DNA from 3 places in the Ancylobacter novellus DSM 506 genome. Region 1 is predicted to be linked to each of the others. Evidence: riboswitches for the same ligand, from Rfam matches in the RefSeq annotation. Region 1 holds a riboswitch; each other region holds the start of a gene.

Region 1 (3,938 bases):
CCTGCTCGCCGTGGTGCTCGGCAATCTGGAACTCGCCGCCAAGCGCGCGCCGAGCGACCCGCGCCTGCAGGCGCTGCTCGGCAACGCCATCCAGGCGGCGCAGCGTGGCGCGGCGCTCACCCAGCGCATGCTGGCCTTCGCCCGCCGCCAGGACCTCAAGCCCGAGCCGGTGGACGTGCCCGACCTCGTGCTCGGCATGGCGGAACTGCTGCGCCGCTCCATCGGCCCGAGCGTGCGCATCGAGACGCATTTCCCGCTCGGCCTGCCGCGCGCGCGGGTCGACGCCAACCAGCTCGAACTCGCTCTGCTCAACCTCGCCGTCAACGCCCGCGACGCCATGCCGGAGGGCGGCACCATCACCATCGCCGCCCGCGAGGAGACGGTCGACGCGCCGGCCGACGAGGCCGACCGCCCGCCGCTGCGTGCGGGCCGCTATTTCTGCCTGTCGGTGACCGACAGCGGCAGCGGCATGGATGCGGAGACGCTGGCGCGCGCTACCGAGCCGTTCTTCACCACCAAGGGCGTCGGCAAGGGCACCGGCCTCGGCCTCGCCATGGTGCACGGCCTCGCCGCCCAGTCGGATGGCGGGCTGATGTTGGCGAGCCGGCCGGGGCGCGGCACGACGGCGACGATCTACCTGCCCATCGCCGAAGAGGCGCGCAATGCCGGGCCGTCTCCCGCCGTGCCGGAGGAGGACCTGTTCGTGCCGCCCGGGGAGGGCGGGGCGCTGCGCGTCCTCGTCGTCGACGACGACCCGCTGGTGCTCTCGGCGACGGGCGCGATGCTGGAGGACCTCGACTGCCTCGTCACCGAGGCTGCGTCCGGGCAGGAGGCGCTGCGCATCCTGGAGACCGGCGTCGCCTTCGACGTGGTGCTGACCGACCAGGCCATGCCCGGCATGACCGGCGTGCAGCTTGCCGCGCTGATCGCCGCGCGCTGGCCGGACCTGCCGGTCATCCTCGGCACCGGCTATGCCGAGCTGCCGCCCGAGGCCAAGGCCGGCACGCTGCGGCTCGGCAAGCCGTTCAGCCGCGAGACGCTGCGCCGCGCCGTCATCTCGGCGACCCGCCCGCCGCCGGACAACGTCGTCCCGCTGTCGCGGCTGGGGTGAGGGGGGCGGCGTTCTTCAAGGCGCTTCTTCTCGATGGCCCTCATCCTGAGGTGCGAGCCAAAGGCGAGCCTCGAAGGATGCTCGTCCGGGTGCGCTTCACTGACCATCCTTCGAGGCTCGCTGCGCGAGCACCTCAGGATGAGGGCGTGTTGTAGCCAGGCTCATCTAGCTCAAGGCTCCATCCGGCAAAGTCCGGACCCGGAATATTGTCGACGCCAGCGTGACATTCTCCGGCTTCGTGACTATATCAAGTCAGTCCGGGGGAGCCTCGTCAGGAGGCTGAGAGGCCATCGGCGCGCAAGCGGCATGGCGACCCTTCGAACCTGATCCAGTTGAGACTGGCGGAGGGAGGAATGATGACGTCCCCGCACACTCAATCGACCGAAGGCGCCCGCCGCGCCGATAACGCCATGCGTGTAAAAATCGTCGGCGCCGGCGTCGCCGGGCTGACCTGCGCCCATGCCTTCGCCAAGAGGGGCGCGCAGGTGACCATCGTCGAGCGCAAGGCCGGCTCCGGCCAGGGCTGCTCCTGGTTCGCCGGCGGCATGCTGGCGCCCTGGTGCGAGCGCGAGAGCGCCGAGCCGATCATCGCCGAATTGGGCTTCGAATCCCTCGACTACTGGCGCGAGGCGGTGCCCGACGTGCCGCGCGAGGGCTCGCTGGTGCTGGCGCCGGCCCGCGACCTGCCGGAGCTGAAGCGCTTCTCCCGCCGCACCGAAGGCTATGAGTGGCTCGACGGCGCCGGCATTGCGAGCCTTGAGCCGGACCTTGAGGGCCGCTTCGAGCAGGGGCTGTTCTTCCCCACCGAGGCGCATCTGGAGCCGCGCAAGGCGCTCGCCGCGCTGACCGCGAAGCTGGTCGGCGAACATAACGTCGCCATCCGCTACGAGGCCGACGGCTTCGAGAGCGACGAGGAGATCGACCTGACGGTCGACTGCCGCGGCCTCGCCGCCCGCGACCAGCTCGCCGACCTGCGCGGCGTGAAGGGCGAGATGCTGGTGCTCTATTCCACCGAGATCGCGCTGAAGCGCCCGGTGCGCATGCTGCACCCGCGCATCCCCGTCTACATCGTGCCGCGCGGCGACGGGCATTTCATGATCGGCGCCACCTCGATCGAGAATGACGAGCGCGGCCGGGTGACGGGCCGCTCCATGCTGGAGCTGCTCTCGGCCACCTATGCGCTGCATCCGGCCTTCGGCGAGGCGGAGATCGTCGAGATCGGCGCCGATGTGCGCCCGGCCTTCCCCGACAACCTGCCGCGGCTGCGCAAGCGCGGCAACACGATCTATGTGAACGGGCTCTACCGCCACGGTTTCCTCGCCGCGCCCGCCTTGGCGCGCCGCGCGGCGGAAGTGGCGTTCGACGGGGCGTATTTCCCGGAGGTGATGGATGAAGATCATCGTCAATGGTGAGCCGGCCGATACCCGCGCCGGCACCCTCGCGGACCTTCTGAGCGAGCTCGGGCTCAAGGGCGCCAAGGTCGCCACGGCGCTGAACGGGGCGATGGTGCGCGCGGTCAAGCGCGAGGCGACGGCCATAACCGATGGCGACCGGGTCGAGATCCTCGCCCCGATGCAAGGTGGCTGAGACGGAGGCTGATGAGATGGATGCGATGACGCAGGCGCCCGGCACGCTCGCCGATCCGGTCGAGTTCTACGGCACCAAGGTGAATTCGCGCCTGCTGCTCGGCACGGCGCAGTACCCCTCGCCGGCGATCCTGTCCGAGGCGATCCGCGCCTCGGGGGCGGAGATCGTCACCGTCTCGCTGCGCCGCGAATCCGGGGCTGCGAAGGCGGGTCAGAGCTTCTGGCAGCTCATCCGCGACCTCGGCGTGAAGGTGCTGCCCAACACCGCCGGCTGCAAGACCGTGAAGGAAGCCGTCACCACCGCCGAGATGGCGCGCGAGCTCTTCGGCACGCCCTGGGTGAAGCTGGAGGTGATCGGCGAGGACGACACGCTGCAACCCGACGTGTTCGGCCTGGTCGAGGCGGCACGCATCCTCTCCCGCGACGGCTTCGAGGTCTTCCCTTACACCACCGAAGACCTCGTGGTGGCGGAGAAGCTAATCGGCGCCGGCTGCGAGGTGCTGATGCCCTGGGGCGCGCCGATCGGTTCCGGCCGCGGCCTCAACAACCCCTACGGCCTGCGCTCGCTGCGGGCGCATTTCCCCGGCCTGCCGCTGGTGGTCGACGCCGGCGTCGGCGTGCCCTCGCATGCGGCGGCGGCGATGGAGATGGGCTATGATGCCGTGCTCCTGAACACCGCCGTCGCCAAGGCCGGCGACCCGGTGCGCATGGCGCGCGCCTTTGCCCGCGCCATCGAGGCGGGGCGCGAGGCGGTGCTTGCCGACCCGATGGAAGTGCGCGACATGGCCGCGCCCTCGACGCCCGTCATGGGCCGCGCGGTATTGGGCCAGTGAGTGGGATCATGAAACTCGACCCGTTCTACCTCATCGTCGACCGCGCCTCCTGGCTGCCGCGGCTGCTGCCGCAGGGCGTGAAGCTGGTGCAGCTGCGCGCCAAGGACAAGGAGGAGGCGGAGCTGCGCCGCGAGATCGCCGAGGCGCGCGCGGTGTGCGAGCGCTACGGCGCGCAGCTCGTCGTCAACGACCATTGGCGGCTCGCCATCGAGGAAGGCTGCGACTTCGTCCATCTCGGCCAGGAGGACCTCGCCGCCGCTGACCTGACGGCGATCCGCAGCGCCGGGCTCAAGCTCGGCATCAGCACCCATGACGAGGCGGAGCTGGAAGTCGCGCTGCTGGCACGGCCGGACTATGTGGCGCTCGGCCCGGTCTACCCGACCATATTGAAGAAGATGCGCTGGGCGC
Region 2 (3,938 bases), 380 kb from region 1:
AGGCACACACGATCTGCGACCGCATCGAGGACGCGCTGGAGGCCGAAGTGGCCGACGTGCTCGTCACCATCCACGTCGAGCCGGAAGCCAAGGCCAAGCAGCACGGCGTGCCGGTGCTGTGACGGACGGCCTTCTCCCGTTCACTCCAGACAACCCTCATCCTGAGGTGCCCGGCATCAGCCGGGCCTCGAAGGATGCTCATCCGAGCGCGCCTCAACGACCATCCTTCGAGGCTCGCTGCGCTCGCACCTCAGGATGAGGGTGCGCCAGAGGCGAGCCGGGATCGCGTCCCTCTCTCTTCCTTCAAGCGATCCCGGATCGGCCTGTCGGCCGCCCGGGATGACGTCTCTACAAGCTTGCGTTCACCGCCCCGCGCGGAGCGCCGTGACCAGTTCCACCGTCGGATAGGAATCGGCCGGCATGCCCAGGCGCATCTGCTCGGTGCGGATCGCCTGCCGCGTCGCCGCGCCGACGATACCGTCGACCCGCCCGACATGATGGCCGCGCGCATTGAGCAGGCGCTGCAGCTCCACCACCTGCGCCATGGACAGCACCGGAATGGCCTTGCCCTGCCCGCGGTTGAACGGCCCGGCGCCGGTCACGCGGGTGGCGAGATAGGCGGCCGAGGTGGCGTAGACCAGCGAGTTGTTCCACTCGGTGAAAACATCGAAATTCGGATAAGCGAGGAAGGCCGGGCCGTTGCGGCCCATCGGCAGCAGCAGCGAGGCGGGAAGCTGGTCGGCCGGCAATTGCCCGCCGCCGGCGCGCATCACGCCCATGCGCGCCCACTGCGCGCGCGGCAGCTTGATGGCGAGGTCCGCCTGGTCCCAGGGCAGGTTTTGCGGCACCCGCACTTCCTCCAGCCAGGGCTGGCCGGCCTTCCAGCCGAGCGCGCGGATGTAATTGGCGGCAGAGGCCAGCGCGTCCGGCGCCGAGCGGATCAGATCGACCCGCCCGTCGCCGTCGAAGTCGACGCCGTAGTTGAAATAATGGTCAGGCAGGAACTGGAACTGGCCGAGCTCGCCCGCCCATGGCCCGCGCATGGTCTGCGGGGTGAGGTCGCCGCGGTCGATAATCTTCAGCGCCGCCAGAAGCTGGGTGCGGAAGACGTCGGCGCGCCGGCAGTCCCAGGCCAGCGTCGCCACCGAGCGGATGGTCGACTTGTCGCCCATATTGGCGCCGAAATCGGTCTCCAGCCCCCAGAAAGAGACCAGCACCGCGCCGGGCACGCCGAATTGCTGCTCGATGCGCTGGAATAGCGCCGGATTGCGCTGGATCTGCTGGCGGCCCTGCTGGATGCGATAATTCGCGACCATGCGGTCGGAGAACTGGAAGAAGCTCTGGCCGAACACCTTCTGCCCGCGATCGGTGGCGACGATGTCGGGGGCATAGGCGATGCCGTTCAGCGCCGTCGCCACGGTACGCGGCGAGACGCCCTGCGCCACCGCCTGCTGCTTGAAGCCCGCTATGAACTGGTCGAAGCCGGCACCGTTATTGCCGCAGCTCTGCTGGGCGAGCGCCGCGGCCGGCACGGCGAAAGGCGCGGCGAGCGCCGCCGCAAAAGCGGCCCGCCGGAACAGGGTCTTCAGGCTGCGCATGCATTCCCCCGGATCGTTGAGCGTCGTTCCTCGCGAATCAGCAATCTACAGGAAATGCGGCAGCGTCGGGGTGACGGGCGCGGGCGCGAATTGACTTCGCCGCCGGCTTGGGCCGACAATCGACCCGTTCCAAGGGGAGCCCCGCTAGGGGGCTGAGAGATCGCCGGCCGGAAGGCAACGCGATGACCCTTCGAACCTGATCCGGGTCATGCCGGCGAAGGGATCGGAACCTGATGGCGTCGTCCGTGCCGCAATTGCGCCTCGCGCAGGGTGGCATCGCCATTATCCCCCAACGTCATTGAGCCCGGATCTCCGCAACCAATGGTTCAGGAGATCCACCATGCTGACCAAGAATCCGAAGAACGTCGCCACCGGGCCGATTCCCGGCTCGCGCCGCCTCTATGCCGAATGCCCGGCGCGGGGCTTCCGCGTGCCCTTCCGGGAAATCCTGCTCGCGCCCGGCGCGGGGGAACCCGACCTCGCGGTCTATGACGCCTCCGGCCCCTATACGGACGAGGATGCCGTCATCGACATCGAGGCCGGTCTCGTCCGCCCGCGTGACGCCTGGGTGCGCGCCCGCGGCGACGTCGAGGAATATGACGGCCGTGACGTGAAGCCGGAGGACAACGGCAATGTCGGCGACGACAAGCTCGTCGCGCCCTTCCCGCTCCGCCGCCGCCCGCTGCGGGCGAAGAGCGGCGCGGTCACGCAGATGGCCTATGCGCGGGCCGGCATCGTCACGCCGGAGATGGAATATGTCGCCATCCGCGAGAACGGCCTGCGCGAGCGCATGGGTGAGATCGTCCGCGATGGCGAGGATTTCGGCGCGTCGATCCCCGACGTGGTGACGGCGGAATTCGTGCGCGACGAGGTGGCGCGCGGGCGCGCCGTCATCCCCGCCAACATCAACCATGGCGAATTGGAGCCGATGGCCATCGGCCGCAATTTCCTGGTCAAGATCAACGCCAATATCGGCAATTCGGCCGTCACCTCCTCGGTCGCCGACGAGGTGGACAAGATGGTGTGGGCGATCCGCTGGGGCGCCGATACGGTGATGGACCTCTCGACCGGGCGCAATATCCACAACATCCGCGAATGGATCGTGCGCAACGCGCCGGTGCCGATCGGCACCGTGCCGATCTACCAGGCGCTGGAGAAGGTCGGCGGCGTCGCCGAGGAGCTCTCGTGGGAGATCTTCCGCGATACCCTCGTCGAGCAGGCCGAGCAGGGCGTCGATTATTTCACCATCCATGCCGGCGTGCGCCTGCCCTTCGTGCCGCTGACGGCCAACCGCGTCACCGGCATCGTCTCGCGCGGCGGCTCGATCATGGCCAAGTGGTGCCTCGCCCATCACCGCGAGAGCTTCCTCTACGAGCATTTCGCCGAGATCTGCGAGATCATGCGGGCCTATGACGTCACCTTCTCGCTCGGCGACGGGCTGCGCCCCGGCTCCATCGCCGATGCCAACGACGCGGCGCAGTTCGCCGAGCTGGAGACGCTGGGCGAACTGACGAAGATCGCCTGGGAGAACGACTGCCAGGTGATGATCGAGGGCCCCGGCCATGTGCCGATGCACAAGATCAAGGCCAATATGGACAAGCAGCTCGCGGCCTGCGGCGAGGCGCCGTTCTACACGCTCGGCCCGCTGACCACCGACATCGCGCCGGGCTACGACCACATCACCTCAGCCATCGGCGCGGCGATGATCGGCTGGTTCGGCACGGCGATGCTCTGCTACGTCACGCCCAAGGAGCATCTCGGCCTGCCCAACCGCGACGACGTGAAGACCGGGGTGATCACCTATAAGATCGCTGCCCACGCCGCCGACCTCGCCAAAGGTCATCCGCTGGCGCGGGCCTGGGACGACGCGCTCTCCCGCGCGCGCTTCGAGTTCCGCTGGCAGGACCAGTTCAACCTGGCGCTCGATCCCGACACGGCGACCGCCTTCCACGACGAGACGCTGCCGAAGGAGGCGCACAAGCTGGCGCATTTCTGCTCCATGTGCGGGCCGAAATTCTGCTCGATGAAGATCAGCCAGGAGATCCGCGATACGGCCAAGGCCGCGGAGGCGGAGCGGGGCATGGCCGAGATGAGCGAGGCCTTCCGCGCCGGCGGCGGGCAAATCTATCGCGACGCCCCGGCGGCGGAGTAGCGGTCTCATCAACCCTCATCCCGGACGCCCGCAGGGCGATCCGGGATGAGGGTACGAGGCAAAGACTCTTCGGCAGATTCCCCCTACCCTCGCCGCCTCCAGCAATCCGGAACGCGCCATGTCCCCCGTACGCCCTATCCCCGCTGTCCTCGCCGTGGTCGAGCGCGGCGGCGAGGTGCTGCTGGTGC
Region 3 (3,938 bases), 520 kb from region 1:
ACCTCGACGGCCCGCTTCTGCTGGCGCGGGACCGCGAGCCCTCGCTGCGCTACGAGGGCAGCGTGGTCTATCCGCCCGAGCCGGCGCTCTGGGGCTGAGCCGTCCGCATCAGCCCGGCGACCACGGCGAGCACGGCGCCGCCGGCGGCGAGCAGCGCCGAGGCGAGGAAGGAAAGCGCGCCGAAAGCCTCCCACAGCGGCCCGGCCGCAAGCGTCGCCGCCGTCATAGCGATGGCGGTCGCCCAGGCGGCCATCGCCTGCACGCTCGCCCCACGCCCGGCCGGCGCATGGCGGGCGACGAGTTCCACCGTGCCGAGATAGGTGCAGCCGAAGGTCGCCGCATGCAGCGGCTGCAAGGCGAGGAGCAGCAGCGGCGGCGGGCCGAGCGCCATGATGCCGAAGCGCACGACGCCGGCGAGGCCGCCGAGCAGCAGCAGCTTCTCCGCCCCGAGCCGCCGCGTCACCCGCGTGCCGGAATGGAACAGCACCACCTCGGCAATCACCCCGAGCGCCCAGAGCAGGCCGATCGTCGTGTCCGACAGCCCTTCCCCGTGCCAGTGGATCGAGGCGAAGGTGTAGAGCACCGCATGCGAGGCCTGGATCAGCGCCGCCGCGCCGATGCCGACCAGCAGGACCGGGGCCAGGCCGACGAGACCCCGGCCGGCCGCCTCCTTCTGCGCCCGCTGAGCCGGCTTCGCTTCGTCGAGCAGCAGTGCGGCTGCGGCAGCACCAACGCTGCCGGCGACGATGAGCCAGATCACCGTGTCGTGCGGCAGGGCGGCAACGAGCGTCCCGCCGAGCAGCAGGCCGGCCAGCAGGTTGCCGCCGATGAAGGACAGCGAGCCCCACAGCCGCACCCGTCCATAGTCGAGCACGCCCTCCGCCCGCCGCGCGACCGCATAGGCGTCGAGCACCGGCAGGCTCGGCTGCCAGAAGCTGGCCGCGAGCCCCAGCCCGACCAGGATCAGCACGGCGTTGGGCGCGAGAGCGATGCCGGCGAAGCACAGCGCCGTCATCAGCGCGTAGAAGACGAGCGTCGCGCGCGGCCGCCCGCTGCGGTCGGCGAGGATGCCGCCGAGCGGCGTGGTGAACAGGCGTACCGACATCGGCAGCGCCAGCGCGAAGGCGATCAGCGCCGGGTCGAAGCCGCGCCCGGCGAGCCAGACCGGAAAGAACGGCATGTAGACGCCGATGCCGAAGAACAGCCCGGCATAGACGGCGGCGATGGCGTGGCGCGGGGCGAGGACGGGCAAAGGAATCTCGCCTTGAGGACTCGCGGATGATCGCGGCCTCGATAGCAGCCGGCAGCCGGCCTTGCGAGCACGGATTGCGCCGGTCCTGTCACCGGTGGCGTTGCCACCATCGCGCCGATGCCACCAATGGTCGCCAAATGCCACCGGTGGCGTCGCAAATGTCACCATTTTCGCCACTGGTGACAGATGGTGGCGTCACCACCAGGCGTGGAAGTGGTGCACCGGGCCGTGGCCGTGGCCGATCTCCAGCTCCTCCGAGCGGGCGAGCGCGCGGGTGAGGTAGTCTTTCGCCGCCTCGACCGCCGGCCGCAGCGCCATCCCCCTGGCGAGGCCGGCGGCGATGGCGGAGGAGAGCGTGCAGCCGGTGCCGTGGGTGTTGCGGGTGACGACGCGCGGCGCACTGAGCTCCAGGAAACCATCCTCGTCGAGCAGCACGTCGATGCTGTCCGGCCCCTCGCCGTGCCCGCCCTTGATCAGCACCGCGCGCGGCCCCAGGACGAGGAGGCGCTCGGCCTGCCGGCGCACCGCCTCGATATCCTGCGCCGACTGCTCGTCCAGCAGCGCCGCCGCCTCGGGCAGGTTCGGGGTGATGAGGAACGCGCGGGGAAGCAGCAGCGAACGCAGCGATTCCACCGCTTCCGGCACCAGCAGCCGGTCGCCGGAGGCCGCGATCATCACCGGATCGAGCACGGCGGTCGCCGGGCCGTGGCTGTCGAGCCCCTTCGCCACGGCCTCGATGGCTTCGGGCCGCGAGAGCATGCCGATCTTCACCGCGTCCACCGCGAGATCGGAGAACACGGCGTCGATCTGCGCGGTGATGAAGGCCGGCGGCACGTCGTGGATGCCGGTGACGCCCAGAGTGTTCTGGGCGGTGAGCGCGGTGATCACGCTGGCGCCGTAGACGCCCAGCGCCGAGAAGGTCTTGAGGTCCGCCTGGATGCCGGCGCCGCCGCCCGAATCCGAGCCCGCGATCGTGACCGCGATAGGTGTGGAACCGCCCATGACTACGCCTCCTCGCCGGCTTCGGATGGAGGCGTCGCCGGCGCGGAGACCCGCCGCGGGCGTGCGCGATCCGTTTCCTCCGCCGGCATGACCCGGATCAGGTTCGTGGGTTGGCTCACCGCCTCTCAGCCCATAAGGGCACCCCAACGCGATCGTTTCCGCGAGATAGGCGAAGCCGCCTGCGCTTGCAAGCGCAACGCGCGAGGCGCGGTCGAAGGGGTTGCGCGCGCCTGCGGCTTCTGATCCTTATCGGCCTCCCGACAAGCAGCCGGAACGCCCGAGATGGTCCCCTTCTTCATGCAGATCAAATGTCACCTCGGCCGCTCCTACGAGGTGGCGAACGCCATCGCCGACGCCGAGATCGCCTCGGAGATCTACTCCACCGCCGGCGAATTCGACCTGCTGGTGAAGTTCTACGTGCCGGATGACGCCGACATCGGCCATTTCGTCAACGAGAAGGTGCAGCTCTTCCCGGGCATCCAGGACACGCGCACCATCATCACCTTCAAGGCCTTCTGAAGTTTCAGAGTCTGACTCGTAAACGCGACCGGGGTGCTTGGAGGCTCGTCATGGCCGGGCTTGGCCCGGCCATCCACGACTTCGGTTCGTCTCGGCGCCCGGCAAGTCGTGGATCCCCGGGCCAAGCCCGGGGATGACGGTCCAAGGGCGGCACCCGCCGCCCCGCAGCGCGACTACGAGGCAGGCTCTCAAGCTTCCGGCGCTCCCGGCGGCGGGGCCGGTATGTCCTCGCGCCGCGCGCCGGGGCGGCGCTCGCGCCAGATCACATACATGCCGGCGCCGATGACCACGCCGGCGCCGACGACTACCAGCACCGGCGGCACCTCGGCGAACAGCACGAAGCCGAGCAGCAGCGACCACAGCATCGCCGAATAGGCGAAGGGCGCGACCACCGAGGCCGGCGCATAGCGGTAGCTCTCGGTAAGCAATATCTGCCCGACACCGCCGAGCAGGCCGATGGTCAGCAGCAGCACCGCGTCCCAGAACCCCGGAATCACCCAGCCCCAGCCCGCCGTGGCGAGGCCCGCCACCGCGCCCAGCGCCTGGAAATAGAACACGATGGCCGGCGTCGTCTCGGTCTCGGTCAGGCGCCGCACCTGGATCATCGCGCCCGCCGTGAAGCCGGCGGCAAACAGCGCCAGGACCGCGCCGAGCACATGGTCGGTGGTGTCGAACTCGCCGGACATGTGCGGCCAGAGCATCAGCACCACGCCGCACAGGCCGACCGACACCGCCGCCCAGCGATAGGTCTGCACATGCTCGCGCAGCACCAGCGCCGCCAGAACCACGGTCAGCAGCGGCGCGGTGAAGCTGATGGCCGTCGCGTCCGCCAGCGGGATCAGCGCCAGGGCGGAGAAGCCGAGACTCATCGAAGTGACGCCGATGGTACCGCGCAGGATATGCCCGAACGGATGGGCGGTACGCACCGCGGCGCTGATCTCGTTGCGCCAGGCCAGCATCGCCAGCAGCGGGAACAGCGCGAAGAACGAGCGCGAGAACACCACTTCGCCGGTCGGAATCCGTTCCGAGACGATACGCACCAGCGCCTGCATGATGGTGAAGAGGAACGTCGCGCCGATCTGCAGCGCGATGCCCTTGAGCGCATTCATGATGGCGCCTTGGAGCACGAGTCTTGACCGGCTCGCAAGCGCAAAACGCTGGTATT

Evidence for each region. Region 1 has a riboswitch for thiamine pyrophosphate ahead of SNOV_RS12995 (FAD-dependent oxidoreductase). Riboswitches for the same ligand answer to the same signal wherever they lie in the genome.
Region 2: another riboswitch for thiamine pyrophosphate. It lies ahead of thiC (phosphomethylpyrimidine synthase ThiC); the one in region 1 lies ahead of SNOV_RS12995 (FAD-dependent oxidoreductase).
Region 3: another riboswitch for thiamine pyrophosphate. It lies ahead of thiD (bifunctional hydroxymethylpyrimidine kinase/phosphomethylpyrimidine kinase); the one in region 1 lies ahead of SNOV_RS12995 (FAD-dependent oxidoreductase).

The regions. Positions count from the first base shown of each region.
Region 1 covers NC_014217.1:2,722,421-2,726,358, reverse strand. The annotation lists gene SNOV_RS13000 (MHYT domain-containing protein) at 1-1,111, shown strand, start outside; TPP riboswitch at 1,361-1,478, shown strand; gene SNOV_RS12995 (FAD-dependent oxidoreductase) at 1,468-2,523, shown strand; gene thiS (sulfur carrier protein ThiS) at 2,501-2,698, shown strand; gene SNOV_RS12985 (thiazole synthase) at 2,715-3,530, shown strand; gene SNOV_RS12980 (thiamine phosphate synthase) at 3,539-3,938, shown strand, end outside.
Region 2 covers NC_014217.1:3,100,223-3,104,160, forward strand. The annotation lists gene SNOV_RS14735 (cation diffusion facilitator family transporter) at 1-122, shown strand, start outside; gene SNOV_RS14740 (lytic murein transglycosylase) at 363-1,598, opposite strand; TPP riboswitch at 1,721-1,838, shown strand; gene thiC (phosphomethylpyrimidine synthase ThiC) at 1,939-3,750, shown strand; gene SNOV_RS14750 (NUDIX hydrolase) at 3,869-3,938, shown strand, end outside.
Region 3 covers NC_014217.1:2,202,176-2,206,113, forward strand. The annotation lists gene dgcA (N-acetyl-D-Glu racemase DgcA) at 1-98, shown strand, start outside; gene SNOV_RS10500 (MFS transporter) at 68-1,252, opposite strand; gene thiD (bifunctional hydroxymethylpyrimidine kinase/phosphomethylpyrimidine kinase) at 1,448-2,254, opposite strand; TPP riboswitch at 2,312-2,410, opposite strand; gene SNOV_RS10510 (Lrp/AsnC ligand binding domain-containing protein) at 2,537-2,773, shown strand; gene SNOV_RS10515 (DMT family transporter) at 2,962-3,882, opposite strand.